DNA from 3 places in the Streptomyces sp. NBC_01341 genome. Region 2 is predicted to be linked to each of the others. Evidence: riboswitches for the same ligand, from Rfam matches in the RefSeq annotation. Region 2 holds a riboswitch; each other region holds the start of a gene.
What was found. A riboswitch is a leader RNA that binds a small molecule or an ion and turns the genes downstream of it on or off. The one in region 2 is predicted to bind cobalamin.

Region 1 (6,965 bases), 3.1 Mb from region 2:
GAGTTCGGTGACCGCGCTGCCGACCGTCCGGGCGGCCAGCCAGGCCCTGTATTCGGCCCGGGCCGGTCCGGGGGTGAGGCGCGCGCAGCCGAGCAGCATGTCGGCGGCGGACTGCTCGATGTTGCCGGCCGGGCTCTGGGCGGCGACGCAGATCTGTTCCAGCTTGACCCAGACCGCCCAGTTGCCCAGGGGGGTCAGGGTGGCGTGCCCGGCTCCGAGGGTGAGGGCGCCGACGGAGGCGAGCCCTTCCAGGGCCCAGTCGAGCAGCAGCGCGTTCAGCTCGGTCGGGCTCCCGTCGGTGGGAGCGGGCTGCTCCGGCGGGCCGGACGGCACCTCGCAGCGTTCGTCGTGGAGTTCGGCGACGCGCTGGCCCAGGAGGTCGAGGAGCGCGGGCACCGTGACGGGGCCGGCCGAGAGCTGGAGGAGCGAGAGCACCTGGGGCACGGCCTCGACGGCCTCCGCCACGGCGGTGGCCTCGATGCCGTCCGGGGAGGCGTGGACGAGCGACCAGGCGTCGAAGAGCGCGACCCAGCCCCGGAGCACGGCGGAGTCGTCACGGTCCCACGCGCGCAGCCGCCAGCCGGGGCGTGCGGTGTCGCCGTGGAGCTCGATGAGCCCGGCGAGCCTCGCACGGTCCCATCCGGCCCGCACGTGGTCCGGGGAGAGCTCCAGCGCGGCCGAGGCCCGTTCGAGGGCGCCTTCGGCGAGCGGAGCGACTCCGGGGCTCGCGCCGTCGGCCGCCCACAGGGCGATCCGTACGGCGTCGGCGAGCACGGCCCGGGCCTGCCGCGCCAGCTCCGCCGGGGGCGGTGTGCCCTCGGGTGGGCGGGGGGCCGGCCTGGTGCGCCGGGTCGTCACTGCCTTACGGGCGGTCGCCTGGGGTCGGGGGCGGACAAGTCGCAGCCTGGAGTCGCGCGGGGTACGGGACGTCACGGGGAGCAGTCTTGCCTCTGACGGGCCGAAAGCCCAAACGGAAGCCGCACGACCGGGGTTCGGCGGGCGTTCCGGCGGGGTCACCAACCGGGCCGTTCCGGCCCATCAGCTCACATCAGGGGCGTGAGGAAGCGCCTGAGTGCCTCCTCGTATCCGGCCGGGTCCGCGTTCCACATCGCCGCATGCGGAGCCTGCGGTACGGAGTGCAGGGTCACCAGGTCGGGGCGGCGTGCGGCGAGCTCCTGCGACGGCCGCCAGGGAGCGAGAGTGTCGTCGGGGCCATGGACGACGAGGGTGGGGCAGTGCAGGGCGGAGGGGACCGAGGTGTCCAGCAGCGGGGCCCCGCGGAGCCCGGTCTGGCCCTGGGCCGCGCGGACGGCGAGCGGCAGCAGCGCGGCCGGGACGCCCCGGGCGGTCGCGAGAGCGCGCAGGGTGGTCCGCCAGTCCAGCACCGGGGAGTCGAGCACGAGGCCGCGGATCCGGTCGCGCAGGGCGGAGTTGACGGCCGCGTGCAGGGCCATCGAGGCGCCCGAGGACCAGCCGTGCAGGATGACGCTCTCGGCCCCGTAGCGCACGGCGTAGCGGATGGCCGCGTCGAGGTCGCGCCACTCGGATTCGCCGAGGTGCGCGAGGCCGTCGGGTGAGCGCGGGGCTCCGGGGTCGCCCCGGTAGGCGAGGTCGAGGACGGGGAGCTGCTGGGCGTGGAGGTAGCCCAGCACGTTCAGCGGGTGCTCCCTCGTGGTGCCGAGGCCGTGGACCGTGATGACCCAGGTGTCGCGGGCGCCGGGGACGAACCAGGCCGGCAGTGCGCCGAGCTCTCCGGGGACCTCGACCTCCTTGTAGGCGAGACCGAGGGCGGCGAGCGGATCGCCTACGTGGATCTCCGGGGTGAGGCGGACCCGGGCGCCCGGTTTCAGGCTGCCGAGGTTCACGCGCTCGAGCCGCCGTACGACGGTGTCCGCCGAGCCGTCGGCCGACTGGGCGACGACCGGGCCCACGACCGCGTGGACGTCGCGTGCGGTCAGGCCGTAGACACCGGGACGCAGCGCCGCGAAGGACCGGGTCAGTGTCACCTGCCCGGCCGCCGTGGCGTGCACGGTCATACGGCGGTCGGCGGGGAACGGACGCGGCTGCGACGTGGCCCCGAGGGCGGTGTCGCTCGCGTACCGGCCGGCGGCGACCGCTGCCGCGCCGACTCCGAGGATCGTGGTGGCGGCCGCTGCCGCTGCTGTTGCCGGGCGCACGGCTTCAGTGTCCCGGCCAGCGCGGCGTGCTGCCAGTGGACGGCGTCCGTACGGTGCGCGGTCCGGGGTCAGCCCGGCTGGCCGTAGCCCTCCAGGGCGGTGCGCACGTCGTCCAGCTGGGCGGGGGTGAGCAGGCTCGGGCGCAGGCCGGGCACGGAGCTCGCGGCGAGCCAGAGCCTGCACATCCATTCGAGCTGGGCGGTGCGGTCGTAGGCCTGGTCCAGGGTGTCCCCGTACGTCACGGTTCCGTGGTTGCGCAGCAGGCAGCCCGTACGGTCGCGCAGGGCGTCCAGCATGTGGCCGGCCAGTTCCGGCGTGCCGTAGCGGGCGTAGGGGGCCGTGCGGACCGGGCCGCCGAGCATGGCCGCGGCGTAGTGGACGAGGGGCACCTCGGTGACGAGCGTGGAGACGGCGGTCGCGTGCACGGCGTGGGTGTGGACGACGGCGGCCGCGGAGGTCTCGCGGTACACGGCGAGGTGCAGGGGGAGTTCGCTGGTCGGGACGAGGTCCCCCAGGACCTGGCGTCCTTCGAGGTCGACGCCGACCGCGTCCCCCGGTGCCAGCCGGTCGTAGGGCACCCCGGTGGGGGTGACCAGGACGATGTCGCCGACCCGGGCCGACACGTTGCCCGAGGTGCCGACGACGAGCCCTTCGGCCGCCGTCCTGCGCGCCGTCGTGACGACGCCCTCCCATGCCTGTCCGATCGCGTCCTGATGGCCGTCGTTCATGCGCAGATCCTAGGACCCCTGACGGTGCGCGTGACCGATGTCTCCCCAACGGGGCAAATCGGGTGTTACGGGACCGTCCGGGCCGTCCGGAGGCCATGCGCCGCACCGGCCACGGCCGTCCGGCCCACCCCGTCCGCACACAAGCGGAACCCCCACGCACGTTTGGGGTCACCGTGCCGCCCTGCCCAGTTCACCTTCCGTTCACCAAGGTTGCTTACGTTCCACGTGCCAATGACGTCGAACGATTGCCTGGGTAAATGGAACACATCACGCTGCTGCTCGCGATTGTGATCGTGACAGCTCTCGTGTTCGATTTCACGAACGGTTTCCACGACACCGCCAACGCGATGGCCACGACCATCTCGACCGGCGCCCTCAAGCCCAAGACAGCGGTGGCCATGTCCGCCGTTCTCAACCTCGTCGGCGCGTTCCTCTCGGTGGAGGTCGCCAAGACGATCTCCGGCGGGATCGTCAGCGAGGACGGCCTCAGAACCGAGGTCATCTTCGCCGCGCTCGTCGGCGCCATCCTGTGGAATCTGCTGACCTGGCTGGTCGGCCTGCCCTCGAGCTCCTCCCACGCACTCTTCGGCGGTCTCATCGGCGCCGCGGTGATGTCGGCCGGCTGGTCCTCGATCAACGGCGGCACAGTCGTGACGAAGGTCCTGCTGCCCGCGGTCGCCGCACCGCTCGTGGCGGGCATCGCCGCGCTGCTGGCGACCAGGCTGACGTACCGCCTCAACCGGAAGGTCACCGACGAGGCGCAGCTGAAGTCGACCGCCAAGGGCTACCGCGCCGGGCAGATCGCCTCCGCCGGTCTCGTCTCGCTCGCCCACGGCACCAACGACGCACAGAAGACCATGGGCATCATCACCCTGGCCCTGGTCACCGGTGGCGTCCTCTCCCCCGGCTCGAACCCGCCGGTCTGGGTCATCGCCGCCGCCGGCATCGCCATCGCCCTCGGCACCTACCTCGGCGGCTGGCGCATCATCCGCACCATGGGCAGCGGCCTGACCGACCTCCGGCCGCCGCAGGGCTTCGCCGCCCAGACCAGTGCGGCCACGGTCATCCTGGCCTCCTCGCACCTCGGCTTCTCCCTCTCCACCACGCAGTCCGTCTCCGGTGCGGTCATGGGCGCGGGTCTCGGACGCAAGGGGGGCGTGGTCCGCTGGTCCACCGCCACCCGGATGTTCGTCGCCTGGGGCCTGACGCTGCCGGCCGCCGGGCTGGTCGGCGCCGGCGCCGAGTTCCTGACCAAGCAGGGCCCGTGGGGTGTCGCCGTGGTGGCCGTCCTGCTCGTCGCCGGCTCCGGAGCGATCTGGATGCTGTCGCGCCGCAAGCCGGTCGACCACACCAACGTCAACGTGACCGCCGAGGAACCCCCCGGCGTCGTCACGACCGCCATCGCGGCCGTCAGCCCGCCGCCCGTCGGCGCGGTCGTCCCGGAGCTCAAGACCACCATCCCCGCCCCGGACACCCAGGCCGAACCGGCCCGGCCGGCCACGGTGTAAGGACAGAACCGCATGAAAATCGACTGGGCGGCCCTCGCTTCCGTCTTCGGTGTCAGCCTCGTGATCACCGTCGCGCTGGTCGGGCTCTTCACCCTCGGCATCACCGGTCTGGCCAAGCGGACCACGACGGCTCAGGCCGGCGGCGGTTCCCACGCCCTGGCGCGCACCGGTGCGTACGCCTGCTTCGCCCTGTGCGCGGCGGCTGTCGCGTACGGGATCTACCTGATCGTCGCCTGACCTCCTCGGGCACCCCACCGGGCCGGACACACCCTGCGTGTGTCCGGCCCGGTGTGCGTCCGGCCACACTGAAGCCTCGCAGGTCAACGGCAGGTTGACGGGCCTTCACAGGGCGTGGTGGACTGCCGGAGCCATTTACGGCGACAGGAGAGGAAGCCGGTGCGAATCCGGCGCGGTCCCGCCACTGTCACCGGGGAGCAGTCCTCCACACGGAAGTCACGGCCCGCCACCGCGGGCTGGAAGGCCGGAGGCCCGCGGATCCGGAAGCCAGGAGACTCTCGTCGCCGGTCACGTCGAACCAGGGCGCGGACCCTGAGTGAGGACATCTGCCATGCCCGGCCGCCGTGCGTCTGCGCCCCCACCACCCGTGACGACGCCGCTACGAGGCGCGACGGACCTCTGATCCGTGCGAGCCGACCGCATCTTCGCGTACGGCGCCGCCGCCGGGCTGATCGGCGACCTGCTGCTCGGTGACCCCCGGCGCGGCCATCCCGTCGCAGCCTTCGGGCGGGCCGCCGCCGGCGCCGAGACCCGGCTGTGGCGCGACCACCGGGGCTGGGGGGCCCTGCACACGCTCGTCTGCGCGGGCGGTGCCACGGCCGCCGCCGCGCTGGCGGCCCGCGCCGTACGGAACCGTCCCGCCGCCGCTGTGGCACTGACCGCCGCCGCCACCTGGTCCGTCGTCGGGGGTACGTCGCTGGGCCGCGAGGCCCGCGCCATCGGCGGAGCCCTGGAAGCCGGGGACGTCGAACTGGCCCGGGAGCGCCTGCCGCACCTGTGCGGCCGCGACCCGCAGGCGCTCGACGGGCCGCAGATCGCCAGGGCGGTCGTCGAGTCCGTCGCCGAGAACACCTCCGACGCCGTCGTGGGGGCCCTGGTGTGGGGCGCCTTCGGCGGGGTTCCCGGGCTGATCGGCTTCCGCGCGGTGAACACCCTCGACGCCATGGTGGGGCACAAGTCGCCCCGCTACCGGCGCTACGGCTGGGCGTCGGCCCGGCTCGACGACCTCGCGGGCTGGCCCGGGGCCCGGCTCACCGCCGCGCTCGCGGTGGCCGCCGGGGGCCGCCCGCGCGAGGCCGTCCGGGCCTGGCGCTCGGATGCCGGCCAGCACCCGAGCCCCAACGCCGGCCCGGTGGAGGCCGCGTTCGCGGGGGCCCTGGGCGTACGTCTGGGCGGGACCCTCGCCTACGGCGGACGGGTCGAGCACCGGCCCGTGCTCAACGGGGAGGCGGGCCGTGACGTGCGGGTCGCCGACATCGAACGCGCGGTGCGGCTGTCGCGCCGGGTGAGTGTGCTGGCCCTCGGCGTGTGCGCGGCGGGGCGGCTGGCCAGGGGACGGAGGGGCAGATGAGCGGCGGACTGCTGGTGGCCGGAACCACCTCGGACGCGGGCAAGAGCGTCGTCACGGCCGGGATCTGCCGTTGGCTGGTGCGCCGGGGGGTGAAGGTCGCGCCGTTCAAGGCGCAGAACATGTCGCTGAACTCCTTCGTCACCCGGGAGGGTGCGGAGATCGGCCGCGCCCAGGCGATGCAGGCGCAGGCCGCCCGGGTGGAGCCGTCGGCCCTGATGAACCCGGTGCTGCTGAAGCCGGGCAGCGACCGTTCCAGCCAGGTCGTCCTGATGGGCAGGCCGGTCGGCGAGATGAGCGCCCGCGGCTACCACGGGGGGCGTCAGGAAGCGCTGCTGGGCACGGTCGTGGACTGCCTGGAGCAGCTGCGGGGCTCGTACGACGCCGTGATCTGCGAGGGGGCGGGCAGTCCCGCCGAGATCAACCTGCGGCGCACGGACATCGTCAACATGGGCATCGCGCGGGCCGCGGACTTCCCCGTGCTGGTGGTCGGCGACATCGACCGGGGCGGTGTGTTCGCCTCGTTCTTCGGCACGACGGCGCTCCTGAGCGCCGAGGACCAGTCGCTGGTCGCCGGGTACCTCGTGAACAAGTTCCGCGGTGACGTGTCGCTGCTGGAGCCGGGCCTCGACATGCTGCACGGGCTGACGGGGCGGCGGACCTTCGGCGTGCTGCCGTACGCCCACGGGCTGGGCATCGACGAGGAGGACGGCCTGCGGGTCTCGATGCGCGGCACCGTGCGCGAGTCGGTCGTGGCGCCGCCCCACGGCGAGGACGTGCTGCGGGTCGCCGTGTGTGCCGTACCCCTGATGTCGAACTTCACCGATGTGGACGCGCTGGCGGCCGAGCCCGGTGTGGTCGTGCGGTTCGTGGACCGCGCGGAGGAGCTCGCCGACGCGGACCTCGTGATCGTGCCCGGCACGCGGGGCACCGTGAAGGCGCTGGCGTGGCTGCGGGAGCGCGGACT
Region 2 (6,965 bases):
CCGCAATGCGGACGGGGGGTGACGCTGGGCGGAACCCTCGCCTAGATTTCCTGCGCATTACAACAGGTGATCAGCGAGGGGACGGAGTTGCCGATGTCAGAAAAAACCGAGGCGAAACCACCAACAGTGACACCCGTCAGGGTGGTCATCGCGCTCTGTCTGATCGCACCGTTCGTGGCGATGCTCTGGGTGGGCTCGTACGCGAAGGTGGACCCGGCCTTCATCGGTATCCCCTTCTTCTACTGGTACCAGATGCTCTGGGTGCTCATCTCGACCGCGCTCACCATGGTCGCCTACAAGCTGTGGCAGCGTGACCAGCGCTCCCGCAAGGGAGGTGCTTCCGCATGAAGGACGGCGTGAACGGCGTCGCACTCGCCGTGTTCATCTTCTTCTTCCTGGCCGTCACGGTCATCGGATTCATGGCCGCGCGCTGGCGCAAGGCCGAGAACGAGGCGAGCCTCGACGAATGGGGTCTGGGCGGCCGGTCGTTCGGCACCTGGGTCACCTGGTTCCTGCTCGGCGGCGACCTGTACACCGCGTACACCTTCGTCGCGGTCCCCGCGGCGATCTACGCGGCGGGTGCGGCGGGCTTCTTCGCCGTCCCGTACACGATCCTCGTCTACCCGCTGATCTTCACCTTCCTGCCCCGCCTGTGGTCGGTGTCGCACAAGCACGGGTACGTCACCACCTCGGACTTCGTCCGCGGCCGCTTCGGCTCGAAGGGGCTCTCGCTGGCGGTGGCCCTCACCGGCATCCTCGCCACCATGCCGTACATCGCGCTGCAGCTGGTCGGCATCCAGGCCGTACTCGACGTCATGGGCGTCGGCGGCGGCGAGAACACGCACTGGTTCGTCAAGGACCTGCCGCTGCTCATCGCGTTCGCGGTCCTCGCCGCGTACACGTACTCCTCGGGACTGCGGGCCCCCGCGCTCATCGCGTTCGTCAAGGACGGCCTGATCTACCTGGTCATCGCGGTGGCCATCATCTACATCCCGATCAAGCTCGGCGGCTTCGACGACATCTTCGCGAAGGCCGGCGAGGCGTTCGCCCAGACGAACGAGGCGACGGGCAAACCGAGGGGCGCGCTCGTGCCCGGGGAGATGGGCCAGTGGGGCTACGCGACGCTGGCACTGGGCTCGGCGCTCGCGCTCTTCATGTACCCGCACTCGATCACGGCGACGCTCTCCAGCCGCAGCCGTGAGGTGATCCGGCGCAACACCACGATCCTGCCGCTGTACTCCCTGATGCTGGGCCTGCTCGCCCTGCTCGGGTTCATGGCGATCGCCGCCGGGATCAAGGTCGACAACGGACAGCTGGCGATCCCCCAGCTGTTCGAGAACATGTTCCCCGACTGGTTCGCGGGTGTGGCCTTCGCCGCGATCGGGATCGGCGCCCTGGTACCAGCCGCGATCATGTCGATCGCCGCCGCGAACCTCTTCACCAGGAACATCTACAAGGACTTCATCAAGCCCGACGCGACCCCCGCCCAGGAGACCAAGGTCTCCAAGCTGGTCTCGCTGCTCGTCAAGGTGGGGGCGCTCGCCTTCGTCCTCACCATGGACAAGACGGTCGCGATCAACTTCCAGCTGCTCGGCGGGATCTGGATCCTCCAGACCATGCCCGCGCTGGTGGGCGGCCTGTTCACCCGGTGGTTCCACCGCTGGGCCCTGATCGCAGGCTGGGCCGTCGGCATGATCTACGGCACGGTGGCCGCGTACGGCGTCGCCAGCCCGACGCAGAAGCACTTCGGCGGCTCCTCGAAGGAGATCCCCGGCATCGGCGAGATCGGCTACATCGGTCTCACGGCGATCGTGCTGAACATCGTCGTCGTGGTCGTGCTGACCTTCGTCCTGAACGCGCTGAAGGCCCCGGCGGGTATCGACGAGACCTCGCCGTCCGACTACACCGCGGACGTCGGCGAGCCCGGCGTCAAGGTCACGCTCCCGCCGGCCACGGTGGGTGCGCCGGGAGGCGAGCACGAGCCCCTGGAACGCCTGTAGCCCGTGACGCCGTCCGTCCCGGCAGGGTCCGCCCTGCCGGGACGGGCCCGTGTGCGGGGCCGGTTCGCCGGCTCCCCCGAAAGGCACGTGCGCCGGGCCGCCGTCTGAGGCAGACTCCGCGCATGGATGTCTCGATCAGACCGGTCCGCGCCACGGAGCACGAGGCCCTGGGCGAGATCACGGCCCAGGCCTATCTCGGCGACGGACTGCTGGACTTCGGCTCCGCCGATCCGTACCTCGAACAGCTCCGCGCCGTCGGACGGCGCGCCGCGGAGGCGCTCGTGCTGGCGGCGGTCGGCTCCGACGGCAGCCTGCTGGGAGGCGTCACCTACGTGGCTCCCGGCAGCCCGTGGGCGGACGTCGCCCGGAGCGACGAAGCCGAGTTCCGGATGCTGGCCGTCTCCCGGGAGGCGCGTGGCCGGGGTGCCGGCGAGGCGCTCGTGGGGGCCTGTGTCGAGCGGGCACGCGCCACGGAGGGGCTCTCCGGGGTCGTCCTGTCGACCCAGGCGTCCATGGAGTCCGCCCACCGCATCTACCGGCGCCTCGGCTTCGCACGGACCCCGGAGCGGGACTGGAGCCCTCTCCCGGGCTTCACCCTGCTGACGTTCCGTCTCGCCTTTTGACCCATCACGACACTACATGTGGGGGCTGCCTCAATCAGCAGCCCCCACATGTATGCTCGACCTCGCTGTCGCCGCAGGGGAATCCGGTGCGAATCCGGAACTGTCCCGCAACGGTGTGATCGGTGGGCATTCGCGCACCGCGGAGTCCGAAGACCTGCCGACAGCGCGTCCGGCTCGACCGAACCGGACGCCGAGACGTCCGGGCCCCGCGGAGGGCCGGTGGACGCCGTGCGCGCCGTGCTCCCTCCCCGGGTGTGTCCGTGCCCGGCTGCCCCGCTCCCGCAGGCCCCGAGCCGAGCGAGGGATAGCCCCAGTGACCATCGCGCCAGCAGACCCGGTTTCAGCCGCGGAATCCGAGAGCCCCACGACCGACGCGCCCGGGACCGCGCTGCTGCGGACCCTGACCGGTCTGACCGCCGATCTGCCCGACACCGACCCCGGACGGGTCGCGGCCGCCGCGCTGCGCGGCCGGAGCGCGCGGGCGGACGAGGCCGAGCTGCGCTCGCTGGCCACCGAGGCCGCCGCGGGTCTGATCTCGGAGGACCCGGCGTACTCCCGGCTCGCCGCCCGGCTGCTCACCCTCGCGATCGCGGACGAGGCGGCGGGCGAGGGCGCGGTCTCCTTCTCCTCGTCGGTCGCCGTCGGGCACCGAGAGGGCCTGATCGCGGACCGTACGGCCGAGTTCGTCACCCTGCACGCGGCCGCCCTGGACGCACTGGTGGAGCGCTCGCTCGCCGACGGGGCGGACGACCGCTTCGGCTACTTCGGCCTGCGCACGCTGCACAGCCGCTACCTGCTGCGCCACCCGCTCACCCGGCAGGTCATCGAGACCCCGCAGCACTTCATGCTGCGCGTGGCCGCCGGGCTCGCCGAGGACACCTCGCGGCGCGCCCTGGACGAAGTGGCCGCCCTGTACGGCCTGATGAGCCGCCTCGACTACCTGCCGTCCTCGCCGACCCTCTTCAACTCCGGCACACGGCACCCGCAGATGTCCTCCTGCTACCTGCTGGACTCGCCGCTGGACGAGCTGGACTCGATCTACGACCGCTATCACCAGGTGGCCCGCCTCTCGAAGCACGCGGGCGGCATCGGCCTCTCGTACTCCCGCATCCGCGCCCGGGGTTCGCTGATCCGCGGCACGAACGGCCACTCCAACGGCATCGTGCCGTTCCTCAAGACGCTGGACGCCTCGGTCGCCGCGGTCAACCAGGGCGGCCGGCGCAAGGGCGCCGCCGCCGTCTACCTGGAGACCTGGCACGCGGACATCGAGGAGTTCCTGGAGCTGCGCGACAACACCGGCGAGGACCAGCGGCGTACGCACAACCTCAACCTCGCGCACTGGATCCCGGACGAGTTCATGCGCCGCGTCGACGCGGACACGGACTGGTCGTTGTTCTCCCCGGCCGATGTGCCCGAACTGGTCGACCTGTGGGGTGACGAGTTCGACGCGGCCTACCGCGCGGCCGAGGCCAAGGGCCTGGCCCGCAAGTCGATGCCCGCGCGTGAGCTGTACGGCCGGATGATGCGCACCCTCGCGCAGACCGGTCAGGGCTGGATGACGTTCAAGGACGCCTCCAACCGCACGGCCAACCAGACCGCCGAGCCGGGCCGGGTCGTGCACTCCTCGAACCTGTGCACCGAGATCCTCGAGGTCACCGACGACGGCGAGACGGCCGTCTGCAACCTGGGCTCGGTCAACCTGGGTGCGTTCGTCGCCGACGGCACCATCGACTGGGAGCGGCTGGACGCCACCGTGCGCACCGCCGTGACGTTCCTGGACCGGGTCGTCGACATCAACTTCTACCCGACCGAGCAGGCCGGCCGGTCCAACGCCCGCTGGCGTCCGGTGGGCCTCGGCGCGATGGGCCTGCAGGACGTCTTCTTCCGGCTGCGGCTGCCCTTCGACTCCCCCGAGGCGCGCGCCCTGTCCACGAAGATCTCCGAGCGGATCATGCTGGCCGCGTACGAGGCGTCCTGCGACCTGGCCGAACGGTCGGGTCCGCTGCCCGCCTGGTCCGAGACGCGCGCCGCCCGGGGAGTGCTGCACCCCGACCACTACGACACCGAGCTGAGCTGGCCTGAGCGCTGGGACGCGCTGCGCGCCCGGGTCGCGAGGACCGGGATGCGCAACTCCCTGCTGCTGGCCATCGCGCCTACGGCGACGATCGCCTCGATCGCCGGGGTGTACGAGTGCATCGAGCCGCAGGTCTCCAACCTCTTCAAGCGTGAGACGCTCAGCGGCGAGTTCCTCCAGGTCAACGGCTACCTGGTGGACGAGCTGAAGCGGCTCGGCGTCTGGGACGCCCGGACCCGTGAGGCGCTGCGCGAGGCGAGCGGTTCCGTGCAGGGCTTCGCCTGGATCCCGGAGGACGTCCGGGCGCTGTACCGCACGGCGTGGGAGATCCCCCAGCGCGGTCTGATCGACATGGCGGCCGCCCGTACGCCGTTCCTCGACCAGAGCCAGTCGCTCAACCTGTTCCTGGAGACGCCGACGATCGGCAAGCTCTCCTCGATGTACGCGTACGCCTGGAAGCAGGGGCTGAAGACGACGTACTACCTGCGTTCGCGTCCGGCGACCCGGATCGCCCGCGCGGCGTCCGGGCAGGCCGCGGCCGCCGCCCCCATTCCCGTACAGCAGGCGTCGTCGCCCGACGCGGACGCGATCGCCTGCTCCCTCGAAAACCCCGAGTCCTGCGAGGCCTGCCAGTGATGAGTGCGTCCGAGAACAAGAACCTGCTGGACCCGGGCTTCGAACTGACCCTGCGCCCCATGCGCTATCCGGACTTCTACGAGCGCTACCGGGACGCGATCAAGAACACCTGGACGGTCGAGGAGGTGGACCTCCACTCCGACGTCGCCGACCTCGCCAAGCTCTCGCCCGGCGAGCAGCACATGATCGGCCGGCTGGTGGCGTTCTTCGCGACGGGTGACTCGATCGTCTCCAACAACCTCGTACTGACGCTGTACAAGCACATCAATTCACCCGAGGCGCGCCTCTACCTGTCGCGTCAGCTGTTCGAGGAGGCCGTGCACGTCCAGTTCTATCTGACGCTGCTCGACACCTATCTGCCCGATCCGGCGGACCGCGCGGCGGCGTTCGACGCGGTCGAGGAGATCCCCTCGATCCGTGAGAAGGCGCAGTTCTGCTTCCGGTGGATGGATTCGGTCGAGAGGATCGACCGGCTGGAGACGAAGGCCGACCGCCGCCGCTTCCTGCTCAACCTCATCTGCTTCGCCGCGTGCATCGAGGGACTGTTCTTCTACGGCGCCTTCGCGTACGTCTACTGGTTCCGCTCGCGCGGTCTGCTGCACGGTCTCGCCACGGGCACCAACTGGGTGTTCCGCGACGAGACGATGCACATGAACTTCGCCTTCGAGGTCGTGGACACCGTCCGCAAGGAGGAGCCGGACCTCTTCGACGACGAGCTCCAGCAGCAGGTCACCGACATGCTGCGGGAAGCGGTCGATGCGGAGCTGCAGTTCGGCCGTGACCTGTGCGGCGAGGGCCTGCCCGGCATGAACACCGAGTCGATGCGCCAGTACCTGGAGTGCGTCGCCGACCAGCGGCTCACCCGGCTCGGCTTCCCGCCGCTCTACGGCTCGGAGAACCCGTTCTCCTTCATGGAGCTGCAGGGCGTGCAGGAGCTGACGAACTTCTTCGAGCGCCGGCCGTCCGCGTACCAGGTGGCGGTGGAGGGGTCCGTCGGCTTCGACGACGACTTCTAGCCCCTCGCCCACGACCTGAGGTGGGGGCGCCGCGTGGCCGTGACCGGCCGCGCGGCGCCCCGCGTTTGCGGGGGTGCCGTCCGCCGCCGCACGTTCCGGGGGCCGGGCGGCCTGACCGGACGACCCCCGGAGCGCTGTCAGATGCCGCAGCCGGAGGCGGACCAGAAGTGACTGGGCCCCTGGTTGACGTGGATGTGGTCGCTGTGACCGGCGTAGCCCGGGCCGAGGATTCCGTTGAAGCCGTGGTTGCGGGCCTGCTGCGCGACGGTGCACAGCGAGTGCGGCCCCGATCCAAGGTCGACGGCGTCGCCGTACAGGTGGCGGCTGTTCGTCGCCCCGCCGACCGCCGCGTTGCAGGAGGTGGACCGGAAGCCGCTGGTGACCCGGATGGACTGGTCACCGAGCGCGTGCCGCAGCGCCTCCAGCTTCCACATGCTGCTCAGGGCGTTGGCCTTCGCCGTGCCCGCCGCCACCGCCCCGCCGGCCCAGGTGCTGTTGCACGTGTTGAGCTCGGGGTAGGTGAAGTGGATCGGCGTGCAGTCGTCGTCCTGCAGCGCGTAGAGCTTGGACTGCGTGGCCGTGCCCGCGACCCCGTCGGCGGCGAGGCCGTACGCGG
Region 3 (6,965 bases), 4.1 Mb from region 2:
ACGACGACACCGGCAAGCCGGACTGGATCACGGTCAAGACCGGCATGTTCGGCATGAAGGAGAGCTTCGTGCCGCTCGCCGGAGCCCGTCGCGTGGGCTCCGACCTGCACATCTCGCATCCGAAGGAGCGCGTCAAGGAAGCCCCTCGGGTGGACGCCGACGCGCACCTGTCCGTCGCCGAGGAGGAAGAGCTCTACCGGCACTACGGGCTGACCAGGAAGGGCGCCGGTGCGGGCGGAGACGCGCGCACGACGTCCGGGACCGGCACGGCGGCCATGGGCGCCGCCGGGGCGGCCGGGGCAGCGGGTGCGGCCGGCACCGCCAAGGCCGGTCAGGCGAAGACCTCCGGCACCACGGCCGGCACGGGTGCCGGGGCAGGCACCGGGAAGCACCGCGACATGGACACCTCGTCGACGTCACGCCCGCTCGCGGGAGCCGGGGCCGAGCGTTCGGCCACGGGTGCCGGCGGCCGGGAGGAGATGATCCGTTCCGAGGAACAGCTCCAGGTCGGCACGGAGGAGTACGAGAGCGGCAGGGCGCGCCTGCACAAGTACGTCGTCACGGAGAACGTCACCAGGACGGTCCCCGTCTCCCACGAGGAGGTCCGTCTCGTACGCGAGCCTCTGCGTCCGGGCGAGAAGACGACGGGCACCAAGGACCTCGGCGAACAGGACGTCGAAGTCACCCTCCACGCCGAGCGAGCCACCGTCCGCAAGGAGGCGGTCCCCGTGGAGCGGGTTCGTCTCGAGACCAGCAAGGTCACCGAGCAGAAGGAAGTCTCCGCCGAGATCCGCAAGGAGAAGATCGACTACGCGGACGGCAAGGACGACATGGGCAGCGGCAAGGACATGGGCGGCGAGTTCGGCCAGGGACGTCGTCGCTGACCCCCTCACACAGCGGCGACCGGCCGCGCGGCAGTAGCGAGGGGCGGGCCCGGGAGGTTCACGGGACCGCCCCTTCGCCGTGACCGCGCGGTCCGGGAACGGTAACGCCCGGCAGGAACCGTACGGAGGGGCGTCCGCCCGGCCCGGCCGGTGTCACCACGGCGCGCACGCGGTAGACGTCGGCGATGAGCTCCTCGGTGATGACCTCCGCGGGCGTTCCGCCGGCCACCACGCGGCCGTCCTTCATGACGGTGATCCGGTCGCAGAACATCGCCGCCAGGTTGAGGTCGTGCAGCGCGATGACGGCGGTGACGGGAAGGGCTGCCACCAGCGAGAGCAGCTCGAGCTGGTGCTGGATGTCCAGGTGGTTGGTCGGCTCGTCGAGCAGGAGTTCACGCGGCTGCTGGGCGAGTGCGCGGGCGATCTGGACGCGCTGTCGCTCACCGCCGGACAGGGTGTGCCAGGACTGTCCGGCGCGGTCGGCGAGGCCGGTCCGGGCCAAGGACTCACGGACGGCGGCCTCGTCCTCGGGACCGGGCGCGGACCACGCGCGCCGGTGCGGGATGCGGCCGAGGCGCACGACGTCCAGGACGGTCAGGTCGACCTGGGTGGCGGCGTGCTGTTCGACCACGGCGATGCGACGCGCGACGGCCCTCCGGCCCGTCTCGGCGAGGGTACGGCCGTCGAGGGTGACCACACCGGTGCCGGGTACGAGCACGCCCGCCATGACCCGGAGGAGGGTCGTCTTGCCGGACCCGTTGGGCCCCAGGAGGCCGACGGTCGTACCGGGCGGCGGGGCGACGCTGACTCCGTCCAGGACGATCCTGCCCCCGGCCTCCCTGCTCACGCGGGCCGCGCGGAGTCCGTCGCCCGGGGTTCCGGTCGCCTGTTTCTCGCGCGTCACGCGCTCCTCCGGGTGCGGTACAGGACCAGGACGAACGCGGGCACACCGATGAGGGAGGTGACCACCCCCACCGGCACCTCCTGGGGGTCGAGGACGGTCCTGGCCAGGGTGTCGACCCAGACGAGGAACACCGCACCGGCGAGCGCCGTCACCGGGAGGAGCCTTCGGTGACCCGAGCCGGTCAGGGCCCGTGCCGCGTGCGGCAGGACGAGGCCGACGAACCCGATGGCGCCCGCAGAGCTGACGAGCGCCGCCGTCAGCAGCGCCGTGGTGCAGAGCAGCACGGTCCGGGTCCGGGCGACGTGGACGCCGAGTGCTGCCGCAGCGTCCTGGCCGAAGGCGAAGGCGTCGAGGGTGCGTGCATGTCCGAGACAGATCGCCAGCGTCACGCCCAGCACACCGGAACACATCCACACGTCGGACCAGCCGACCCCGCCGAGGGAGCCGAGCAGCCAGAACAGGACGCCCCGCGTCTGCTCGGCGTCCGCGGCCGTCATCACGACGAAGGAGGTGAGCGCGGAGAAGAGCTGCATGGCCGCGACCCCGGACAGGACGACCCGGTCGGTGGAACCGCCCAGGCTGTGGCTGAGCAGCAGGACGAGCGCGAAGGAGAGCAGCGCGCCGGCGAACGCGCCGGCCGAGACCGACAACGCTCCCCCGCCGGCGCCGAGGACGACGACAGCGACAGCCCCGGTGGACGCGCCGGAGGAGACCCCGAGGACGAACGGGTCGGCCAGCGGGTTGCGCAGGAGGGACTGCATCACGGTCCCGGACACGGCGAGCCCGGCCCCGCAGACCGCGGCGAGCAGGGTGCGGGGCATGCGCAGGTTCCAGATGATGCCGTCCCGGATGGGGGACAGCCGCGCCTCTCCGATGCCGAGGTGGGCCGCGACCGCGGACCAGACGTCGGGGACGGAGATGCGCGCGGGGCCGATCGTGACGGCGACCGCGACGGACAGGAGCAGCAGAGCGGCGCCGGCGCTCCACAGGAGGCCGTCGCGCAGGATGCGCCCGGCTCCCGGCCTGTCGACCGCCGCCGTGCGCAACCGTACGGCCCGGGTGTGTCGGGTGTCCGTCACCCCGCGAGTCCGAACGTGCGCAGCCCGGCGGCGACGCGCTCCACGCCCTCCACGGTCCGGATGCCGGGATTCATGGCCTGGCCGCTGAGCAGGACGTAGCGCTTGTGCCGGACGGCGTCCATGTTCTTCGTGGCGGGGTTGGACTCCAGGAAGTCGATCTTCTTGCGTGCGCTCTCGGCGGTCTGGGACTTGCGGGTCAGATCGCCGATGACCAGGACGTCGGGGTTGCGGTCGGCGACCGTCTCCCAGTTGATCTGGGGCCACTCCTCGTGCGTGTCGTCGAAGACGTTCTTCGCTCCGAGTTCCTCGGTGATGATGCCCGGGGCACCGCAGCAGCCCGCAAGGTAGGGGGATTCGGAGTTGGCGAACCAGTAGAGGAGCGTGGCTCCGGACGCGTCGACGTCGGCGGTGGCCGCGCCGATGCGGGACCGGAGCTCGGAGACGAGCGCGTCCCCCCGCTTCGGCACGCCGAACACCCGTGCCAGATCGCGCACTTCGGTGTAGACGCTGTCCATGGTCAGGGGCTCGCTGCGGGATCCGTCACCACCGCCACTGTTGTCCTTGGCCGCGCAGTCGGCGGGCGCGACATAGGTGGGCACCCCGAGGTCCTCGAACTGTTCGCGCGGCGCCACACCGCCCTTCGCGAGGGTCGAGGCGAAGGAGGCGCTGACGAAGTCGGGTTCCAGGCCGAGGACCTTCTCCGAGGAGGGGCGGTTGTCCGCGATGCGGGGGACCTTCGCGTTGGCCGCCTCGAGCCCCTTCATCACCGGGTCGGTCCAGGTGGAGGTGCCCGCGAGGCTGTCCTGCAGACCGAGGGAGAGCAGGATCTCCGTCGACCCCTGGTCCAGGGAGACCGCGTGGTGCGGCTTCGCGTCGACGGTCACCGTGCGGCCGCAGTTCGCGAGCGCGACGGGATAGCCGTCGGCGCCGGAGCCGTCCCCGGCGCGGGCGGGTCCTGGGCCGCTGCCGCCGCAGGCGGTCAGCAGGACAAGCCCCGTGAGGAGCAGGGCGGTTCGGCGTACGGTGCTGGATATGGGCGGCACGGAGTCCCTCGGCGTCTCTGGGCTCTTGCGCGAAGCCCGGTACGGAGTTCCGCTCCCGGTGCGGAAGCGGGTGCCAGCAGGTCTTCGGACTCGGGTTCGTCCGGACGGGGCGCCTTCCCGGGGCACCCGAGGGTGTCCCAGTGGCCGTGGCCCCGCCCGTCCCCCTCACCGCTGCGCGTCAGCTCCGGATTCGCACCGGATTCCCTGACTCCACGTGGAGTGTGACTGGCGTCTGCAAGCTATCACGCGGCATTTCGCCGGTTTCCGGGGCCGTGGCCGGTACGACGGGGTGCCGGGCCGCACCGGCACCCCGTCGTACCGGCACCTCCCGCCGTCGGGCGCGTCAGGAGCGGGGGCGAACCGATTCGCCGCGGTACGCCGACGGCTTCGCGCACCGGCGCGTCAGCACCGACACCGTCCCCCAGTAGGCCAGCAGCACGACGCGGAGGCCGAGGATCTCCAGGCTCTCGCCCAGCCGTCCGTGTGCCGCGCGGACGGCGCTCACCGGACATCCGCCGAGGCGGTGTGCCACGGCGCGCCGGGGTCGTCGTACGCATCGGCGTAGTCCGCCCCCGCGATCGGCCAGTCCGCCAGCAGTTCGGCGGGCAGTGCGAAGGAGTCCGCCAGTTGCGGGGCGTGCGCGGCGACGGCAGCGATCAGGTCCTCGGTGGTCTCCGCCAGGCACTCGACCTGATCGGGGCTCAGGAATCCGGCGGCCAGGAGATCACCGCTGTTGCGGGCCACCCACTCCACGGCGAACAGCCGCTCCAGCTCTCCCACCCGGTCTCTGGCCTCACCGTCGGGCAGAGCGCGTCGCGCTTCGGCGTACGCCTCGGCGGCCTCGCGGTAGGCGTAGGCCTCCACACCGCGCAGGGCCGGTCCCGAGGCCGCGTTCCACCGCCCGAGGACGTCCGCATCGGGGGCTCGCAGCGCGCGTGCCCTCGCCCGGGCGAACCAGATGTCCTCCACGGCAGCCAGCAGTCGGCCGAGGAAGCGCGGGTCGTCCAGATCGCCGGACTCCGGTTCCTCGGGACCGTCCTCCCGGGGGGCGGCGGCGAAGAGCATGTCGGCGGCGGCCTTGGTGTAGAGGGCGATGTTGTCGCCTTCCGCCGTGATGGCTCCCTCCACTCCGGTGACCAGCTCGGTCATGCCGTTGTTCTCCAGCAGGGCCTGTGCGCCGCAGCGTTCGCGGCTCTGCACGATGACCTCGCGGGCCCGCCAGGTGATCCAGGCCTTGCCGACGTCGACCAGCCTCACGGCCTCGCTCCGGCCCGCCTCGTCCGTACATGCCTCCCACCGGTCGTGCGCCCTGCGGTGCAGCAGGCTCATGGCGAAGACAGTCGCCATGGCCGAGGCGAGCGGGCCGTGGTGGGTCCGGTGGGCGTTGACCGGCACCGGCGGGGTGCCCCGGGAGCCCGGGATGAACCGGTGGCCGCCGTATCGCACGGCGACCGCCAGCGTCGCCCGGGCCGAGCCCGCCGCGCAGGCGCTCAGGGCGATCCGGCCGGGGGTGACCCGTCCGATCGCCGTCAGGAAGCGCCGCCGCCTGTCCCCCGGCTCCGTCCTGAACTCACCCCGGGGGCCGTCTCCCTCGTCGTCCCCCAGCAGGGCGTCCCGCGCGACGAACAGCCGGTCGAAGGACGTCAGGCAGTGGTCCACCGGGCTGCCCATGCGGGCCGGCAGCCGCCGCACCCGGACCCCGGGCAGTTCCTTTACGTCGTCGGTGAGCCGCACCAGGAAGAGGCGTACGCCGTGGTCGGCGCCGTCGGCCAGCAGGCGCGCCGCGACCAGCCCGGACTTGGCGCCGCCCGCCGGGCTGGTGTTGGGCATGAACTTCTGCGCGCCCGCGTTCGGGGTGTGCAGGACGAACCCGTCCCGCGCCCGGTCGTAGGTGGCCGTGGTCTCCATGGCGGAGGCGTTGTTGCCGTGCGCGACCTCGGTGCAGAGGAAGGTGCCGATGCGCCGCATCGAGAGGTGGTCGGACAGATCGCGGCGGCCGGTGCGGTCGTGGTCGAGCAGACTGCCGAGGAAGAGGTTGTAGTGGATGCCCGCGACGGTGGTGAGCGCGGGGTCCACGGGGCCGAGCCAGGCGTGCAGGGCCGCGAGCGCCCGCAGGTCGGCGGCGAGACGCGCGCCGTTGTCGAGCGAGCGGTTGAGGATCCGCAGGCGCTCGTAGGCGACCGCCAGGCGCTCGTCGGGTGTTCCCCCGGCGGGGCGGCGGAACGGTTCTGTGCTGATCAGCCGCTGCCAGAAGCCGTGTTCGCGGCGGAAGTCCGGACCGAGGAGGACGCCGGTCAGCAGCTCGGCGGTGGACGGTGGGGCGGTGTCGGTAAGGGTCACGGTCATACCGAGTTGAACGACCGGACCACGGGGAGGACACCCTTGTCACTCGGGGGCAGTCACGCTGGTCAGAGCGGTTGCCAGCTCCTCACGGTCGGGGGGCAGCGCGCCGGCCCGGCCGACGGTGACGGCGGCGGAGGCCACGGCGTGGCGCAGCACGTCACCGAGCACGGCGGGATCCAGGGACCGGAGACGTGCGCGCCCCCGCGCGCCGAGCAGGCCGTGCGAGGCCAGGGCGTGCAGCGTGCCGGACATGAAGGCGTCGCCGGCGCCCACGGTGTCCTCGATGCGGACGGGCGGCGCGCCGACGCGCACCACGGTGTCGCGCAGGAACGCCAGCGCACCGTCGGCGCCCATGGTGAGCAGGACGACGGCCGGGCCGGAACGTACCCAGCGGGCGGCGGCGCTCTCGGGGGTCTCCTCGGGGTACAGCCGGCGCAGGTCCTCGTCGCTGGCCTTGACGACATCGCTGACCCCGACGAAGTGCTCGGCGCGGCGTACCGCGTCGGCGTGGTCGCCCATCAGCGCGGGGCGCACATTGGGGTCGTAGCTGACGGTCGCCGTGGTCCGCAGGTCCTCCACCAGGTCCAGGACGGTGCCCGCACCGGGTTCGAGCCCGGTGGCGACGGATCCGGTGTGCACGTGCTGCGGCGGCTCCCCCGGCCGGTCCACGTCGCCCAGCGTCCAGGTGATCGCGAAGGTGTACGCGGCCCGG

Region 1: linked by a shared signal. The riboswitch ahead of OG206_RS25270 (cobalamin biosynthesis protein) and the one ahead of OG206_RS11170 (ribonucleoside-diphosphate reductase subunit alpha) in region 2 are both predicted to bind cobalamin.
Region 3: linked by a shared signal. The riboswitch ahead of OG206_RS29715 (ABC transporter substrate-binding protein) and the one ahead of OG206_RS11170 (ribonucleoside-diphosphate reductase subunit alpha) in region 2 are both predicted to bind cobalamin.

What each region holds. Positions count from the first base shown of each region.
Region 1 covers NZ_CP108364.1:5,751,374-5,758,338, reverse strand. The annotation lists gene OG206_RS25295 (hypothetical protein) at 1-858, opposite strand, end outside; gene OG206_RS25290 (alpha/beta hydrolase) at 1,044-2,177, opposite strand; gene OG206_RS25285 (class II aldolase/adducin family protein) at 2,246-2,905, opposite strand; gene OG206_RS25280 (inorganic phosphate transporter) at 3,163-4,413, shown strand; gene OG206_RS25275 (hypothetical protein) at 4,426-4,650, shown strand; cobalamin riboswitch at 4,801-4,927, shown strand; gene OG206_RS25270 (cobalamin biosynthesis protein) at 5,057-6,001, shown strand; gene OG206_RS25265 (cobyric acid synthase) at 5,998-6,965, shown strand, end outside.
Region 2 covers NZ_CP108364.1:2,623,447-2,630,411, forward strand. The annotation lists gene OG206_RS11155 (DUF3311 domain-containing protein) at 94-348, shown strand; gene mctP (monocarboxylate uptake permease MctP) at 345-2,000, shown strand; gene OG206_RS11165 (GNAT family N-acetyltransferase) at 2,123-2,623, shown strand; cobalamin riboswitch at 2,676-2,799, shown strand; gene OG206_RS11170 (ribonucleoside-diphosphate reductase subunit alpha) at 2,937-5,333, shown strand; gene OG206_RS11175 (ribonucleotide-diphosphate reductase subunit beta) at 5,333-6,349, shown strand; gene OG206_RS11180 (D-Ala-D-Ala carboxypeptidase family metallohydrolase) at 6,487-6,965, opposite strand, start outside.
Region 3 covers NZ_CP108364.1:6,749,254-6,756,218, reverse strand. The annotation lists gene OG206_RS29730 (PRC and DUF2382 domain-containing protein) at 1-884, shown strand, start outside; gene OG206_RS29725 (ABC transporter ATP-binding protein) at 943-1,788, opposite strand; gene OG206_RS29720 (FecCD family ABC transporter permease) at 1,785-2,834, opposite strand; gene OG206_RS29715 (ABC transporter substrate-binding protein) at 2,864-3,910, opposite strand; cobalamin riboswitch at 3,969-4,155, opposite strand; gene OG206_RS29710 (hypothetical protein) at 4,254-4,415, opposite strand; gene OG206_RS29705 (acyl-CoA dehydrogenase family protein) at 4,412-6,256, opposite strand; gene OG206_RS29700 (carbohydrate kinase family protein) at 6,296-6,965, opposite strand, start outside.